DNA from 3 places in the Brevibacillus composti genome. Region 1 is predicted to be linked to each of the others. Evidence: riboswitches for the same ligand, from Rfam matches in the RefSeq annotation. Region 1 holds a riboswitch; each other region holds the start of a gene.
What was found. A riboswitch is a leader RNA that binds a small molecule or an ion and turns the genes downstream of it on or off. The one in region 1 is predicted to bind lysine.
Positions count from the first base shown of each region.

Region 2: it holds a riboswitch for lysine, as region 1 does, so the genes downstream of both, JD108_RS16015 (aspartate kinase) here and JD108_RS07755 (transporter substrate-binding domain-containing protein) in region 1, are expected to answer to the same signal.
Region 3: it holds a riboswitch for lysine, as region 1 does, so the genes downstream of both, JD108_RS17830 (amino acid permease) here and JD108_RS07755 (transporter substrate-binding domain-containing protein) in region 1, are expected to answer to the same signal.

Region 1 covers NZ_CP066308.1:1,480,908-1,486,635, reverse strand. The annotation lists gene JD108_RS07770 (hypothetical protein) at 1-803, shown strand, start outside; gene JD108_RS07765 (amino acid ABC transporter ATP-binding protein) at 894-1,634, opposite strand; gene JD108_RS07760 (amino acid ABC transporter permease) at 1,655-2,395, opposite strand; gene JD108_RS07755 (transporter substrate-binding domain-containing protein) at 2,522-3,355, opposite strand; lysine riboswitch at 3,476-3,662, opposite strand; gene JD108_RS07750 (hypothetical protein) at 3,793-3,996, shown strand; gene JD108_RS07745 (hypothetical protein) at 3,996-4,289, shown strand; gene JD108_RS07740 (helix-turn-helix transcriptional regulator) at 4,393-5,358, opposite strand; gene JD108_RS07735 (quinone oxidoreductase family protein) at 5,459-5,728, shown strand, end outside.
Region 2 covers NZ_CP066308.1:3,157,831-3,163,558, reverse strand. The annotation lists gene uvrC (excinuclease ABC subunit UvrC) at 1-1,016, shown strand, start outside; lysine riboswitch at 1,127-1,314, shown strand; gene JD108_RS16015 (aspartate kinase) at 1,530-2,771, shown strand; gene JD108_RS16010 (DUF2507 domain-containing protein) at 2,981-3,424, opposite strand; gene JD108_RS16005 (succinate dehydrogenase cytochrome b558 subunit) at 3,823-4,434, shown strand; gene sdhA (succinate dehydrogenase flavoprotein subunit) at 4,453-5,728, shown strand, end outside.
Region 3 covers NZ_CP066308.1:3,544,146-3,549,873, reverse strand. The annotation lists gene JD108_RS17835 (VOC family protein) at 1-125, shown strand, start outside; gene JD108_RS17830 (amino acid permease) at 190-1,641, opposite strand; lysine riboswitch at 1,745-1,932, opposite strand; gene JD108_RS17825 (cadherin-like beta sandwich domain-containing protein) at 2,261-5,728, shown strand, end outside.

The sequences.
Region 1 (5,728 bases):
GTTACCAACGTTTTTTGGAAAAGCCGGATTTGTTTAACCACACGGCGCTGCTGAACGGGCAAACCTACTACAATGTCCAGTACTGGCGATGGGGCAAAAAGGAGGCGACCGGTTACCTGATCCTCCGCGAAGACGGAAGCGTTCCTCCGCGCGCAGAAGCTCTTCCCGTCCTTCGCCTGTTTATGTCCCACAACAACGCAGCGACCAATTTCACCAAGGATTTCGCCGTGGATAAAGAGAAGCCTGTCTGGATGTATCAGGAGAAGCGCGATTACCTGCAAGCGCTGCTTCCCTCCTGTGAGTCGATGATGGACGAGGAGATGCGCCGCGATGTGGCGGAGATGATCGGCATGTGCGAAGAGATGGTGAGCAGCGTGGAGCAGCTGCGGGCCATATACGAGCGGGGCATGAGCTACCACCAACAAATGCTCGCCCGCTTCTTCGTCATCCCGGAGGATGAGATCCTGATGCGAAATGCCCTGCTCGAATCGGACTACATCCTCTACCGTCGATTGCGAAGACAGCTCGACCTGCAGGAGGCGGTAGATCGGATCTACGATTTTTTCCAGTCGGCGATGCGGAAACTCCCCCGGGAGGAGAAACAGATCGCCAAAAAACTGCTGGATCTCCTGCGGGACTACAGACGCGGAGAGATCCGGCGCATCATGCGGCAATCCGTGCAGGACATGGAGTTAGGGGGTGCCCCCTATCGCGACGAGGAGGAGATGAGGCAAGCGCTCACCGCCTGTAATGAAGAGATATTTCGAAAGCAGCTGTACCCGCTCTTGCGCAATCCCGCGTAGAGAGCGGCGGACAGCAAAAAGACCAGCCGCCTTCCCGCAGGAAAACAACTGGTCCATGGTCTTTCAAAACGATGCCGCTTCCACCCGGGATCAGGAACTCTTCAAGGTCCGTTTTAAAAACTCCCGCGTGCGCTCTTGTTTGGGATGATTGAAAATCTGATCGGGGCTGCCTTCCTCCGCAATGACGCCTTTGTCCATAAAGACCACCCGATCCGAGACTTCCTTGGCAAATTCCATCTCATGCGTCACGATCAACATCGTCAGACCCGACTCCGCCAGCTCCTTCATCACTTTCAGCACTTCCCCGACCATCTCGGGATCGAGGGCAGACGTCGGTTCATCAAACAGCATCACATCCGGCTCCATGGAAAGAGCGCGGGCGATTGCCACCCGCTGCTTTTGCCCGCCCGACAGCTGCTTGGGTTTGGCGTGAATGTACTTGTCCATCCCCACGACCTTCAGGTACTTCATCGCGACTTTCTCCGCTTCTTCCCTGGTGCGCTTCAATACTTTGACCTGTCCGACCACGCAATTGCCCAGCACGTTGTGGTTGTGAAACAGGTTAAATTGCTGGAAGACCATCCCGAGATGACGGCGGTAGGTGAAAATATCATGCTTGTCATCCAGGATATTCTCACCTTTGTAGATGATCTCGCCGCCGCTCGGTTTTTCCAGCAGATTGATGCAGCGAAGCAGCGTGGATTTGCCCGAACCGGAGGAACCGATGATGGTCACGACTTCTCCTTTTTTCACGGTGAAATCGATGTCTTTCAACACTTCATGCGATCCGTAGGATTTATGGATGTGCTTCACTTCAATGATATTTTCCATGCGCTCTCCCCCTTCTCCGTTTATTGCTTCCCTTCAAGCGGCACGTGACTGTCCGTCATTTGGTAATGGTCCGGCCCGTCCAGCTTTTTCTCGAAGTAGCGCAAGATTCTCGTGACGATCAGGGTCATGATAAAGTACATCACACACGCGACAAAAAAGGATTCGAAATAGCGGAAATTATTGCCGGCGATCGATTTCGTGGTGAAATACAATTCGGTTACCGAGATGACGTTCAGTACCGAGGTATCTTTGATATTAATCACAAACTGATTGCCGGTGGCCGGCAAGATATTGCGGACCACTTGCGGCAAGACGACATTCCACATCGTTTGGAAGTGGTTCATCCCGATGGCATGAGCCGCTTCAAATTGCCCTTTTTCAATGGAGATAATCCCGCCGCGCACGATCTCGGCCATGTACGCACCCGTGTTGATCGAGACGACGAAGATCGCGGCCAAAAAGCGGTCCATATCCATGCCGAAGGCGAGCGCGGACCCGTAATAGATAACCATCGCCTGCACGATCATCGGCGTTCCCCGGAAAAATTCGATATACGCCGACAGGATGGCGTTCACGACGGTAAGCAGCACCTTTTTGCCGCCGCCCTCGGGCACCGGAATGGTGCGGATCACTCCGATCAGCAAGCCGATGAGCGCCCCGAGCACCGTGCCGGTTAAGGCGATTACCAACGTCCAGCCCGCCCCGCGCAGGAACATGGGCCAGTTTTCGGTAATGATTTTGACAATCCATTCAAAGCTCATCTTTTTCCCCCATTCCACATTGCGTCCAAGCTGCTTGGCAAGCTCACCGGCACCAGGCGGCGAGCTGTCCGCAGCCGTTCATCATAAAACCGACTGCATGGCGATGCAGCCGGTTTCGCAACATGATTATTTTGCTGCTGGTTGATTTTTGATCGCGGCATCCATGATGCTGGTACGCTCTTCTTCGGAAATGCCTGCGAGAATTTCGTTGATTTTCGCCGTAAGCTCGCTGCCTTTCTGAAGGCCTACAGCGATGGCGGTATCATCTTCCGAAGTCGTAAAGCCGTCTGTAAACTCGACCATGGCGAAGTTCGGATTGGCTGCGGATGCGCTGACTGCTTCTGGACGCTCGGAGACATAGCCGTCAATAATGCCGGATTCCAGCGCCACTCTCATCGCCGGGAAGTTGTCCATCGCCGGCTCCTGCACGACCCCTTCAATCTGGTTGATCACGGAGTAGTGGAAGGTGTTCAATTGAGCGGTTACCTTCGCGCCTTTGAAATCCTGGATCGACTTCGCGCCTTCGTATTTGCCGCCTTTTTTCACAACCATCACTAAATTCGATTTATAGTAATTGTCCGAGAAATCGATCGTCTGTTTCCGCTCGGCGGTTGGGGACATCCCCGCGACGATGGCGTCGATCTTGCCGGAAGTCAGCGCCGGCACCAGGCCATCCCACTCCGTTTTCACGATCACCAGTTTTTTGCCGAGACCGTCGGCCAGCTTTTTCGCGATTTCCACATCGTAGCCGCCTGCATATTCGGCGTTGCCGTCGATTTTCACCGCACCGTTGGAATCATCCATTTGCGTCCAGTTAAAAGGCGCATACCCGGCTTCCATGCCTACGCGAAAGACGCCTTCGTCCGAAGATGCCGCCGGTGTGCTGTTGCTGGTCCCGCATCCTGCGACGAAAAGAATGGCCGAGAGACAGAGTGCGAGAAATGGTGAATGTTTTTTCATGTTCGAATACTCCTTTTTCTAGTGTGATTGTTGGCAGGGCTTTTTCCAAATAAAAAACGACCTGAGATAGCCTCAGGTCGCACTATATACATAGTTGCCCAACATACCTCTCTCATCCCCAGTCGAGATAGCACAACTCAATAAATCGGGTCATTTATTGAGACAGTCCTGCAGCTCTTAACTGCAGACCCAGCAAGCAATACGTGAGAATCGTATTACGAGCTTCGGCGACATTTCCTTCTCCTTGGCTTCACCGTCTTCTCCAACTCCACCAAGGACTGTTAAATATCGCACCTCTACCTCACTGTGTTAAGTGAGGTCGTATTCAATTATGCTTTGAGTTTACAATGGTCTGTTTATTTTGTCAACCTGTGTGGGTCGAAAGTGTGAAACCCGCTGGAACTTCAGACGTACATGTAGAAAAAGGGGGCGTGGAGATGGCAGCTGTTTTCGGGATTCTTTTCTACATCTTTTGGTTTGTGATCACGGGGTATATCGCGTTAAAACCGCGGTCTGCCTGGGAGATACTGGGCAAGTGGCAAGCCCGGCGTTACCCTTCCCGGCACTATTTCATGATGATGCGACTGTTTGCAGTTTTTGCTTTTTTCGGACCGCTGATCTGGTTTTTGACGCAGTTGTAATGGTCAGCATCGTATTCCTACTGTCGACGGGCTTCTCCCTTCTCTTTGCCTTCTTAGCCATCATGTCTGGAAATGGGCGATACCTGATTGCGAGCGCGTGCTTGTACTTTCCGCTCGCCTGGTATTTGAACGCTACTCCCCGCTTTGAAGGGGCCTTGCTGCTCTATCTTTTTCATCTATTGATCGCTTATTCTCTCTACCGAGGCCCCAAACTGCTATGGCTGGCTTGGGTCTCTTTTGTGGCTCTTCTCGCCGTTCCTGCTTGGCTGGTGATCTCCGTCTTGTTTCATTGAAGAGGGACACCGTGCACCCGTATTCCATCCCGCCTCATCGCTGCCGCTATCACTGCTTTTGGCGGCAGTCTGCCTTTTCCCCGCTATTTTTGTCATCCCCCTGTCATGCATGGTCTGTCTGGCCGGTCACCGTGTAATGCTGGAGAAGTTCTTGAGACCATGAGCGTATGCGGCTCACCATCTCCTCGGGCTCGATTACTCTCGCTACGGTACCCAGCTGGAAAAAATAACGGGAAACGAATTCGATCTCCGCCCGATCAATGACTGTATCAATAGAACCCTGGCCTTGATCGTTGGTGATGAGATAAGGCTCCAGCCATGGCTGGCTTCGGCATTGACGAAGTCCCTCCTCGGTCAGTTCCACGTATAGCCTGATGGGCGCTTTTGGTTCTTGTTCGGTATGGCTGAGCAACCAATCGTTCAGTGTCAGATCGGGTGAATAGGTCCGCTCCAACCTGATCAGTTTCACAATCCGATCCGTGCGGAATAATCGAACCATCTCACGGGCTAAATCGAAGGCAGGCATATACCAGAAGCCATCATAGGCGTAAATGCCGATAGGGGCGACTTCTCTTCGGGAATGACCCGCTTTTGACATGTATTCGATTTGCACGACCTGTCTCTCTATGGCGGCTTCGATGATTTCTTTCAGGCAGTGAGAGGGTACACTTCTCTTTTTGTTCCATATCGATAAAACGGCATCAAGACGATCGATCTTTTTCCTGGTATCCAGAGGCAGGTTTGCGTAAAGCTTTCGGGAGACCGAGGCAATGTCAACGTCAAAAGGCAGCGAATGGTAGTATTTCAGCGATTGGAATGCGAAGAAGATGGCGAACGCTTCGTTCTCGCTGAAGAGAATGGGCGGCAATACCCGATTGTTCAATACGCGGTAGCCCCCACTGCGACCGGGTTCTGTATACAGCGGGACACCCATCTCGCCCAGTTCTGCCAGGTAGCGATGGGCTGTCCGCAGGGAAATATGGAATTCGCTGGCCACATCCTGCGCGGTAAATTGACGTCTTGCATTTACATACGAAATGAGGTCGAACAGCAGTTTCGCCTTGGACACAATGATTCGCTCCTCTTCCGAAAACATGCCAACTATTGACATGATATTGTGATAAGTTGGACGTTGCAAGCAGAAAACTTGTTTGTTGGAGGAGGTAGCCATGAATCAGCGGACAAATTACATGCGGGCTGCGGTGCTTCACAGATTTGGCGGCCCGGAAGAACTGACGTATCGGGAGGTCGACGTGCCTGAGATCGGACCCGAGGATGTATTGATTCGAGTCGCCTATGCCGGTGTTGGAGAATGGGATGCATTCGAACGGCAAGGCGGATACGCGGAAATGCTAAACATGAACCCAGCTTTTCCTTACATTCTCGGCTCCGAAGGGTCAGGTACCGTCATCGCGCGGGGGGAAAAGGTGTCTCATGTT
Region 2 (5,728 bases), 1.7 Mb from region 1:
GGATGTGCGTGCAGGTCTTCTATATGCGGCAGGGAAAAATGATCGAGCGCGACACGACCTCTTTTCCCTATTACGGCGGCGAGAAAGAAGACTTTATGTCGTACGTGAGCCAGTTCTATTACGACAAGCAAAATGTGCTGCCGCGTGAGATCCTGCTCCCCGAAGAGAGCGATCCGGAGCTTCTGTCGGAGTGGCTGGGGATCAAGGTGCATGCGCCAAAGCGGGGGAAAAAGCGCGAGCTGGTGCAGATGGCCTGTGAAAATGCGCGGATTTCCCTGGAGGAGAAATTCGCGTTGATGTCCAAAGACGATGCCCGGACAATCCAGGCTGTACACAACCTGGGACATATTCTCGGCATCGGCACGCCGCATCGGATCGAAGCCTTTGACAACTCCAACATCCAGGGCGCGGAGCCGGTGTCAGCCATGGTGGTCTTCACGGATGGGCGGCCGGACAAAAAAGAGTACCGCAAATTCAAGATCAAAACGGTCGAAGGCCCTGATGACTACGGCTCCATGCGGGAAGTCATCCGCCGCCGCTACACCCGCCTGCTCAAGGAAAACCAGCCGCTGCCCGATCTGATCGTCATCGACGGCGGCAAGGGCCAGATCAGCGCGGCCATGGATGTGCTGGAAAATGAGCTGGGCCTGTATATTCCCGTCTGCGGGCTGGCCAAGGACGACAAACACAAGACGGCGCAGCTGCTCTATGGAAACCCGCCCGAGCCGGTCGAACTAAAGCGGGACAGCTACGAGTTTTATCTGCTTCAGCGCGTGCAGGATGAGGTACACCGCTTTGCCATCACGTTCCACAGGCAGTCGCGCACCAAGACGCTGCTCACCTCCCAGCTGGACGAGATTCCGGGAATTGGGGAAAAGCGGCGCAAGCTCCTGTTCCAGCATTTTGGCTCGCTCAAAAAGATGAGAGAGGCCACGGTAGAGGATTTCCGGCAGTTGGGCATCGGCGACAAATTGGCCCGGGAGATCATCGCCAAACTCCGAAAGATGGATCTGTAATTCACAGTCCTGAGCCTTTTTAACGAATGATCAAAATACTGTTTGAACAACAGTGGCAAGCGTGATATAATCCCTTTCAAACAGAATACTGTAACCTCACTTCCCCAATGGAGTGAGGTAGAGGCGCGAAAACCATGAGTACCACCCCGAGATCGGGAATCGTTGAAGGGCTGTGGAAAGGGGGATTCGCCGAAGTACAAAGAGAGACCCGCTCTCTTTTGTGCTGGGCCTGTGTTGAACAAATACAGGACTGTCATCTGGCCAATGCCCGATTGCCAGATGGAGAGCTATCTCACGAGTCTGCGTGCATGATTGTCAGGGTGTGTCTTTTTCTGTGTATCTGCACATGGATGACTCGCGTAGTCCAGGGAAGGAGGAACCGATCTTGTCTATACATGAGTAGGCAGCGGCAGGTGTATTCCTCGTCGCTGCCTTTTTTCATTGGAATATGCGCAACCGAAGAGAAAGACCTGTCGATGCAGATGTATATATGGAAAAAGGGAGAGAAGCCGCATGGGTTTGATCGTGCAGAAATATGGAGGTACCTCTGTTGGTACCGTTGAACGCATTTTTCGAGTAGCCGACCGGATTGTTGAAAATAAAGAAGCGGGCCATGACATGGTGATTGTCGTATCCGCCATGGGTAAATCCACAGACGTGCTGGTGGATATGGCAAAGCAAATTTCCCCGTATCCGTCGGAGCGAGAAATGGATATGCTCCTGGCCACAGGGGAACAGGTATCCATCGCCCTACTGTCGATGGCGCTGCATCAAAGAGGCTACGACGCTATCTCGCTGACGGGCTGGCAAGCGGGAGTCGTAACGGAATCGATTCACGGCAGAGCCCGGATCAAAGAGATTCAGACAGAGCGAATCCAGCGCGAACTAGCCCGGGGACGCGTCGTCATCGTGGCAGGTTTTCAGGGAGTCAGTGACGAAGGGGAAATTACCACGCTGGGCCGCGGCGGTTCCGACACCTCCGCAGTGGCGCTCGCAGCGGGCCTGAACGCCGAGAGATGCGAGATTTTTACGGATGTCGCAGGCGTCTTCACAGCCGATCCGCGCGTCGTTCCCGCTGCACAGAAGCTGGACAGCATCTCTTATGACGAAATGCTTGAGCTCGCCAATCTCGGGGCGGGTGTCCTGCACCCCCGCTCGGTCGAAGCGGCGAAAAAATATCAGGTGCGGCTCGTGGTCCGCTCCAGCTTTACCACAGAAGAAGGTACGTATGTAGAGGAGGTTCCCCAGATGGAAACAGGAAGAGTAGTAAGCGGAGTCGCCCATGATGAAGACGTGGCGAAGGTGACGGTCGTGGGCATGCCGGCCCGGGTAGGAACCTTGTCCCGCCTCTTTCACACGCTGGCGGACAATCAGGTGAATGTGGATATTATCATCCAAAGCTCCTACGACGCCGACGTCACCAATATTTCCTTCACCGTGGCAGGCAGCGACCTGCATAAAGCCCTGGATACGCTGGCCGCCAATCAATCCGAACTGGGCTTTGCCAAAGTGGACCATGAAGAAGGCTTGACGAAGGTCTCCATCGTCGGTGCGGGCATGGTGAACAATCCGGGCGTAGCAGCGGAGATGTTCCGCGTCCTGGCCGAGCAGGAGATTACGATCAAAATGGTCTCCACCTCGGACATCAAGGTCTCTTGCGTGATTCCGGCGGCGCTCACCGAATTGGCCGTTCGCAGCCTGCATACGGCCTATGGCTTGGACGCCAGCACCGAGGCGATCGTCCACAGCATATAACATAAGGGAGAGGGAGCTCTGCACCGGGGCGGAGCTCTCCTGCCATCTTTGATTGCTCTCCCCTCTTGCCCACGCGAAAATGGGTGAGAGGGGTTCCGCATGTGTGCGGCCATGCGCGGCCATGCCGGTCATGCGTTCCAGCGAGGCCAAGAAGGGCCATGCGAGGCAAAGCAGGGCAAGCGAAAAGGATAGCCTGCGGAGGGGCGCGCTCAATACGTCAGCGTGATCAAGACGCTCCTCTTCTCCTCCACTTCCATCCGCACCTCTGCCTCCCGTCCCAACCAGCGATGGAAGGCGCCGGCGATGATTCCGCACTCGAGCGCCAGCGAGCGAAGCAGTCTCTCGGGAGGCATGTACAGATAGGCGGTGTGCATCAGCCGGTAGCGATAGCGCTTCTCCCCCTCTTCCAGGACGTCGAGCTGCCCCAGTCCCAGCCGGATAAAGGGCATGACGACGCCGGATGCGGATTGGATGGGGATCTTTCGGCCGATATCCTTTCCCAGCCAGTGCAGGATGGCCTGCTCGCTCTCGCCGAGCAGGGCGCGCGTAATCTGCTCGCGGAAAAGGTGGTAGCCCAGATAGGGCATGTGAATGCGTTCGATGTCGGCAGCGACGCGCGACGGGAGCAGCGCGTCCAATTGGTCCTCTTTCACCGGGATGCCTCCTTTCCCATCCAGATGGACGAGAGCTCGTCTCACAAGAAGAGAGGCAAACGACATCTGGCAGGGCTCTGTTCAATTTTGAGATTTGGTAAAAGATTATGAGAAAGAAAGAGTTCTTATGACAGAATGATAGAAATCCCGCGATTTTTTTATTGCATTCCAAAAATAGAATAAGTCTATTTAACTGGCTTGACGCTCCATAAAGACAGGAGTACAATTGGTTTTGGTCAACGTTTTGCCCAACTTTTTTCCGTATTCCGACACAATCTGCCAAAGAGCTGGGTGAAAGTCGCCTTCGACTATGTGTAACCCTGCCGGCAATGGGTTAGGATAGTGGGGAAAAGCTCTATGAAAAGGACGCGACATATAACTGAAAGGGGGACCATCTTATGGCGAAAGGCCATAGCTTTTTGAGTCACAAGCTGCATTCTTTACTTGGTTTGTTCCCAATCGGGCTGTATCTGCTGTTTCACCTGACGGCCAACTATCAAGCGACAAGAGGACCTGAGGCGTTCAACCAAGTCGTTGGTATGATCGAACACGTACCGTTCTTGATCGTCGTCGAATTCATCTTTATCTACATTCCCATCCTGTTTCACGCTGTGTACGGGATCTACATTGCTTTTCAGGCAAAGCACAATGTAGGCAATTACAGCTATGCGCGGAACCAAATGTTCCTGTGGCAGCGCTTGACAGGAATTATTACGCTGATTTTTATCGCGTGGCACGTCTATGAAACACGCATCCAAAAGGCTCTCGGCGCTGAAGTCAACTTTGACATGATGGCCGACATCCTGAGCAATCCGGTGATGGTAGTCTTCTACTCCATCGGGATTCTGAGCACGGTATTCCACTTTTCCAACGGTCTGTGGTCGTTTTTGGTTCACTGGGGCATTACCGTTGGTCCGCGTTCCCAACGCGTAGCTACTTACGTTACTATGGGCATTTTCGTTATTGTTTCGTTCATCGGCCTCCGTGCGATGGCAGCGTTTATTCAATAGGGATAGGGGGACTCATACATGGCAAAAGGTAAACTGATCATAGTCGGTGGTGGTTTGGCCGGCTTGATGGCTACCATTAAAGCAGCAGAAAAAGGCGTTCCCGTCGAGTTGTTCTCCCTGGTTCCGGTGAAGCGATCTCACTCCGTCTGTGCGCAGGGTGGAATCAACGGTGCCGTTAACACAAAAGGGGAAGGCGACTCCACTTGGGAGCATTTTGATGATACGGTTTACGGCGGAGACTTCCTGGCGAACCAGCCGCCTGTAAAAGCGATGTGTGACGCCGCGCCAGGCATTATCTACATGCTGGACCGGATGGGCGTCATGTTCAACCGTACGCCGGAGGGACTCTTGGACTTCCGCCGCTTCGGGGGAACCAAGCACCACCGTACCGCATTTGCGGGAGCGACGACAGGGCAGCAGCTGCTGTACGCGCTGGACGAGCAAGTCCGCCGCTTTGAAGCGGAAGGTCTCGTCACCAAATACGAATACTGGGATTTCCTCGGCGTCGTATTGGACGACAAGGGTGCCTGTAAGGGGATTACCGCCCAAAACCTGCGCTCCTCGGAAATCAAATCCTTCCGCGCAGATGCCGTTATTTTGGCAACGGGCGGACCGGGGATCATCTTTGGTAAATCCACCAACTCCATCATCAATACCGGTACGGCCGCATCTGCTGCGTACCAGCAGGGCGTCATCTATGCGAACGGCGAAATGATCCAGATTCACCCGACGGCGATTCCTGGCGACGACAAGCTGCGCCTGATGTCCGAATCTGCCCGCGGTGAAGGCGGACGCGTCTGGACCTACAAAGACGGGAAGCCGTGGTACTTCCTCGAAGAAAAATATCCGGCCTACGGAAACCTGGTGCCGCGCGATATTGCGACGCGGGAAATCTTCCACGTCTGCGTAGACTTGAAGCTGGGCATCAACGGCGAGAACATGGTGTATCTCGACCTGTCCCACAAGGATCCAAAAGAATTGGATGTCAAACTGGGCGGTATCATCGAGATTTACGAGAAGTTCGTTGGGGATGACCCGCGTAAAGTTCCAATGAAAATCTTCCCGGCTGTTCACTATTCCATGGGCGGCATGTGGGTAGACTATAACCAAATGACCAATATCCCTGGCCTGTTCGCAGCAGGTGAGTGCGATTACTCCCAGCACGGTGCCAACCGTCTCGGCGCGAACTCCCTCCTGTCCGCAATCTACGGCGGGATGGTGGCAGGACCAAAAGCAATCGAGTATATCAACGGCCTGGACGAATCCGCCGAGGATCTCTCCTCTGCGCTGTTTG
Region 3 (5,728 bases), 2.1 Mb from region 1:
AGCTGTACCAAAAAGTAACGGAGCGCGGTTACACAGGACACCGCGAGCCATGGGATGCTTTTTGGGGGCAGCGCTACGCGATCGTCCAGGACCCAGACGGCAACCTCATCAGCCTGTTTGCCTGAGAGCCGTAACCGTTCGTCTGTCTTCTCATGCAAAACAGCCCGGAGCAACACTCCGGGCTGTTTGCTATTTTTCGTAAGAGAAGTCCACTTCTTTAAGCGGAATCACCTTGGTCTTTTTCGTGTACTTGTACCCCAGCCAAACCGCGAGGAACAGCGGGAGGCCGATATAGGAGACCAAAACGCCGTTCCAGTCAATCGATTCGCCGAGAAAAGCGGTGTAGTTTTGCCCGAGCACGACGAAGAGACAGACGACAAATGCAAAGATCGGACCATACGGGAACCATTTGGAGCGGTACGGAAGCTGGCTCAACTGGAAGCCCTGCGCGAGATAGGCCCGCCGAAAGCGGTAGTGGCTGATCGCGATGCCCAGCCAGGCGATAAAGCCGGACATGCCGGACGCATTCAGCAGCCAGATATATACCGTGCCGTCACCGAACAGGGAAGCCAGGAAGGCGAACATCCCGATGCTGGCAGTCAAAAGCAGCGCATTGACCGGCACGCCGCGCTTGTTCAGCTTGGCGAAGAACTTCGGCGCTTTGCCTTCTTTGGCCAGGACGTACAGCATCCGGGTGGAAGCGTACATGCCCGAGTTGCCCGCGGACAGAACGGATGTCAAGATGACGGCGTTCATGACCGAGGCGGCAAAAGCAAAGCCGGCTTTTTCAAAGACGAGCGTAAACGGGCTGATTGCGATATCGGCAATGTCGCCGCTGACCAGATTGGGATTGTCGTACGGAATCAAGAGACCGATGACGAAAATCGCAAAAATATAGAAGAGCAGGATGCGCCAGAAAATCTGCTTGACCGCTTTGGGGATATTCCGCTTCGGATCTTCGCTCTCTCCGGCCGCAATCCCGACCAGCTCGGTCCCCTGGAAGGAGAAGCCGGCGATCATGAAGACGCCGAGGATAGCCATAAAACCGCCGTGAAACGGTGCCTCTCCCTTGGTAAAGTTGGTGAAGCCGACTGCTTCCCCGCCCATGATGCCAAAGATCATCAGGGTGCCCACGACGATAAAAATGATGACGGTGCTTACTTTGATCAGAGAAAACCAGAATTCCGACTCGCCATATCCCTTTACGGATAACATATTGAGGCCAAACATCAAGACGAGAAACAGAGCGCTCCAGAGCATCGAAGGGGTGTCCGGAAACCAGTATTTCATGATCAGCGCACCGGCCGAGAGTTCGACGGCGATCGTAATCGCCCAGTTGTACCAGTAGTTCCAGCCCAGCGCGAAGCCGAGAGACGGGTCGACGAACTTGGCCGCGTACGTGCTGAAGGAACCGGAGACAGGCATGAAGGCCGCCATCTCGCCGAGGCTCGTCATCAGGAAGTAGACCATCAAGCTGATGGCGATATATGCCGCCAGAGCGCCGCCCGGACCCGCGGAATGGATCGAGCCGCCGCTGGCGAGAAAAAGCCCGGTGCCAATCGATCCGCCGATCGCGATCATCGTCAGGTGGCGGGCTTTTAATCCGCGTTGCAGTTGATTCGAAGAAGACATAACGCACATGCACGACCTTTCTGTTTTTTTGGGAAGGACGGCTGGAAATAAAAAATACCACCATAGCCAAAACGGCATAAGGGCGGTATGCTCCAATCCCCACCAAGCCTTCACGGAAGATAGCACAACACGTCTGCCAGGCGGGCAAACGTGACAGTTCTGTCCCTTTCGGGTACAGCCCCAGCCTGTGCGGCAGAGAACACACAGCAGGCTTCGGCGGCTTTTCCCTCCTCGTGGAGTCATTGATCTTCTCTGAATCTCGTCCCGAATCATATAAAAGCCGCGACCTCTATCCTCATCGTGCAAGATGAGGATATTGATTATGAAATTATGTTACGGTTCAAGTATATGAGTTTTCCGATAGAAATCAAGTGTGAGTTTGTGCCAGCCCGGTTGGCGGCACCCCCCCTCCCGTAACAGATGTTTCAAAACCGACTATCCTCACCGGTCTTTCTTCATGGTAGAATAGTACCATTATTAGGAATCATGATAAATATGCCAGCAATGGTTCGAATGAACCATAGCGAGAGTCGAGCGCTCGTATAGACAGGGAACATAGAAAAGCAACGAGAGATTGTTTCAGGACGAAGACTGAAGCAGAACGTGACGAGAGGAAAGAGGTGGACCCATGGAGAGAAGGAGTACCTGGCGCCTGCTGATGCTGTGCTTGGCCGTGATCATCTGTCTGACAGGCTTTTTGAATCAAGGGACAAGCCATGCGGCGATGGCCGCGGGAACGCCGGTGGACCGCGCAAACGACCCGCTGAATGGCGACTGGTCCAAGCCGTATGCGGTGAAATACGATACGGACGAGGCGGACCTGATGGTGCGGGTCGGGGATATCGACAATTTTGGCAAAGGATGGCCGGAAAATTACGATCCGTTTTCGGGAAAAAGCACGGCTGCGCCCTACCCCGTCATCCAGAGAGAGCCGGATGATCCCCGGGGGACGGACCAGTTGATGGTGATCAGTTCTTTCCTCTATCCCGCCTTCTCGTCGGGGCTGTCCGAAGCCGAGAGGGACAAGATCGCCGATGGCTATACCCGTTCGAATGCGTACAGAAAGAACGCCAATCCCGTCGTGCCGGTAACCGTCACTTTCGACACGAAGAACACGCCAATCAAAGGGGCGATTCTCCAGCTCTTTATCAACGACTACCAGCCGCAGAAATTTCCCGGCCGGGTGAAGTATACGGCAGAGCTGAACGGCGTCCGTGCGCCTTTTCTGGAAAAGATCATCAACTCTCTGAATCAGCATGGACCGATCGGAAAGCTGATCAGCGTGCAAATTCCGGATGAATATCTCCCCTTGCTGCAGGACGGCAGCCTCACGATATCGCTGGATGACCGATCGACGAAAAACCCCTATGGAGACGGGGGTGCGATCGATTTCGTCAAGCTGTTGATCAATCTCGGGGAGTACAAGCAGACAGGCGCCGTGAAAGGGCGGGTCACGGATTCCTCGGCGCCGCCGAAGCCGCTGGCTGGAGCCAAGGTGTCAGCGGGAGGCATCGTAAATGCGACGACAAATGAAAAGGGCGAGTACCTGTTGCAGGATGTGCCCGCCGGTCTCGTCTCCGTGGAAGCGGCCAAGGAAGGCTACATGCCGGAGCTGAAGCTGATCGAAAACTTCGAAGCGGGAAGCACGGCCACTCTCGACTTCCAGCTGGGCCCGCAGCCGAACAACAATGCCTACCTGCAGAATTTGACCGTAAAAGCGGAGAGCTTGCTCCCGCTCGAGCCTGGCTTTGATCGGGAAACGGCAAGCTACGAGGTGCATCTGAACAGCGCCGTCTCGCACATCGCAATCACGCCGACGCTGGAGGACAGCAAAGCCAGCATGACCGTGAACGGAGCGGCGCACGCCAGCGGCACGCCAAAGGAGATCGCCGTCAAGCCCGGGGCGACCAAGCTGGCGATCGCGGTGACCGCGCAGGACGGCAAAACCAAACGGACGTATGAGGTGACGGTCTATACGCCGCTCACTTCACTGGAGCTGTCCCGCTCCCTGACGAAGTCGACGATCAAGCTCGGGGAGACGTCGGAGATCCGCTATACGGTATCCCCCGCTCCTTTCCATGCGGAGGGATTGACGGGGAGACCGGCAGACCGGGTAAGCGGAATCCGCCCGTTCTATCTGATCAATCAGCCCTTTGAGTACGGCAGAGTCTACGACATGGAGACAGAGCTGGGCAAAGTAGCGGGCAGCGGAAAAGGGAACGACAACAACGGCGGTCTCGCGCCTGAAGGCAGAGGGAAAAAGAATTTCAACGAGATGATGATCGCCGGCTACGACGGCCCGGTCTCCATCAACCAGTCGATCATTACGGAGCCGAGCGCCAAAGTAACCGATATTGTAAATGGGCTGAAAAACTTGATCAAAGCCGGGATCACCGAGATTACGATCCCGCTCGTGGACAAGAGCCAGTTGGACGCCAACCTGAAAGGCCGCGACAGCATCACCGTGAACGCATTTGCTTCTTTTGTCATCACGGAAGCAGGCGGCAGGGTCCTGGCCAATTTTAAAGGATACGGGTCCTTCCCGCCCCATTCGTTTACGATCACCGATCTCACGCTGACCGAGCTCCTCCCGCCGGAGGTGCCGATCGAGAGCATCGACAAGAACTGGAGCAGACGGCTGGAAAACGGTGTGCTGACGCTGAATCTGCCCGATATCACCTTCACCCGAAGCGGCGACTGGTACAAGGCGGACCCGCTCGCATTCGGCATCGTCGTCAAGCCTGCCGAGACCGGGACCTATCTGCTGTCCGACTCGACGCTTCGCTACCGGGAGGGAGACAGGGAGAACAGCCGCAGCTTCAATCATTTGACGCTGCAGGTGGAGACGAATATTCCGCCGGTTGTCGGAATCAGCGTATCCCCGGAACAGGCATCGATCCAAGTCGGGCAAACAGTGGGGCTGAAAGTAAAGATCACTCCCGCCCAGGCGGATCAAAGCGTCATCTGGACGTCCAGCGACAGCAGCGTGGCGGCGGTCTCCTCCCACGGCATCGTGACGGGGATAAAGCCGGGGACCGCTATCATCACGGTCAGCACGCCGGATGGCCAGTTTTCCGCGACGAGCACGATTAGGGTGAGCAGCAAGCCGACGCTCAGCTTGTACGCCGATAACGGCTGGAGCCAGCCCTATGCGGAAAAAGCGACGCTGACCTTGGAGGTCACGGATTTTGCGGAAGCCTACCCGATCAAACCCGTCGTCAAGATAGATGGCGTGGAGCTTCCTGCGGGCGCGCTGGTCCCGTCAGCGCCGGTCTCCTTGGGCGATGGACGGCAAAAAGTCTCCTATACCTTCGAGGTAGCAGCGGCCCGGATCGGGGAGAGCGGCGAGGTCGGCGAGGTCCTCCGAGTCAATCCGGCCGAGATCGTCGCCGAGGCCCAAAACCGCGATCAAATCGCCGCTGAGCCGCTGCGCCGGACATTGCTGTTTAATCCAGTCACGGCCTTTGCGGCCAAGCTGGAGCGGGATGGCTCCCTCGCCGGTCTGACGGGGACGTTGACCGCCATGCCGACCACGCCCGTGCTGGACAGCGTGACGTTTGCCTATCTGCTGGATGTTCCCCTGCTGGATGCCAGCCCCGCCTCCCCCTGGATTCCGTTTAACCAAGGGCGGACCGCGACAGGAGTCCCGCTTGAGCCATTGGGCAATACGGCCGTGATTGTCGGGATGTTTCAGGACTTTAACCAGGACCGTGATTACGTTCAGCCGGATGGCTCCCCGGACCCCAATGAGATCGTCATCCGTGAAGTAACGCTGGGTCCCGCCCTGCTCCCTCCCGATTTCACCCTGGAGCCGGGAGAACGTCTGGATGAATACGTGAAAGTCGTCGTCAAGCCAGTCCCCGAGACGGTCAAAGAGACGACCCAATGGTATTACAAAGCAGGGGTGCGAGGCGAGTGGACTCCGTTTTCCATCGGGAAAAAGGGAGAGCAGATGCAGGGAGAATTCGTGATTGCCTTCGACCGGGGGGTGGCCGGCAAGCTGTTGGATACCCTGGTCACGGTCAAGGCAGTCACCCCGGTGGAAGGGATCGAGGCTCCGGGAGCGACCACGGTCAAGACGCTGCTGCTGCTTCCT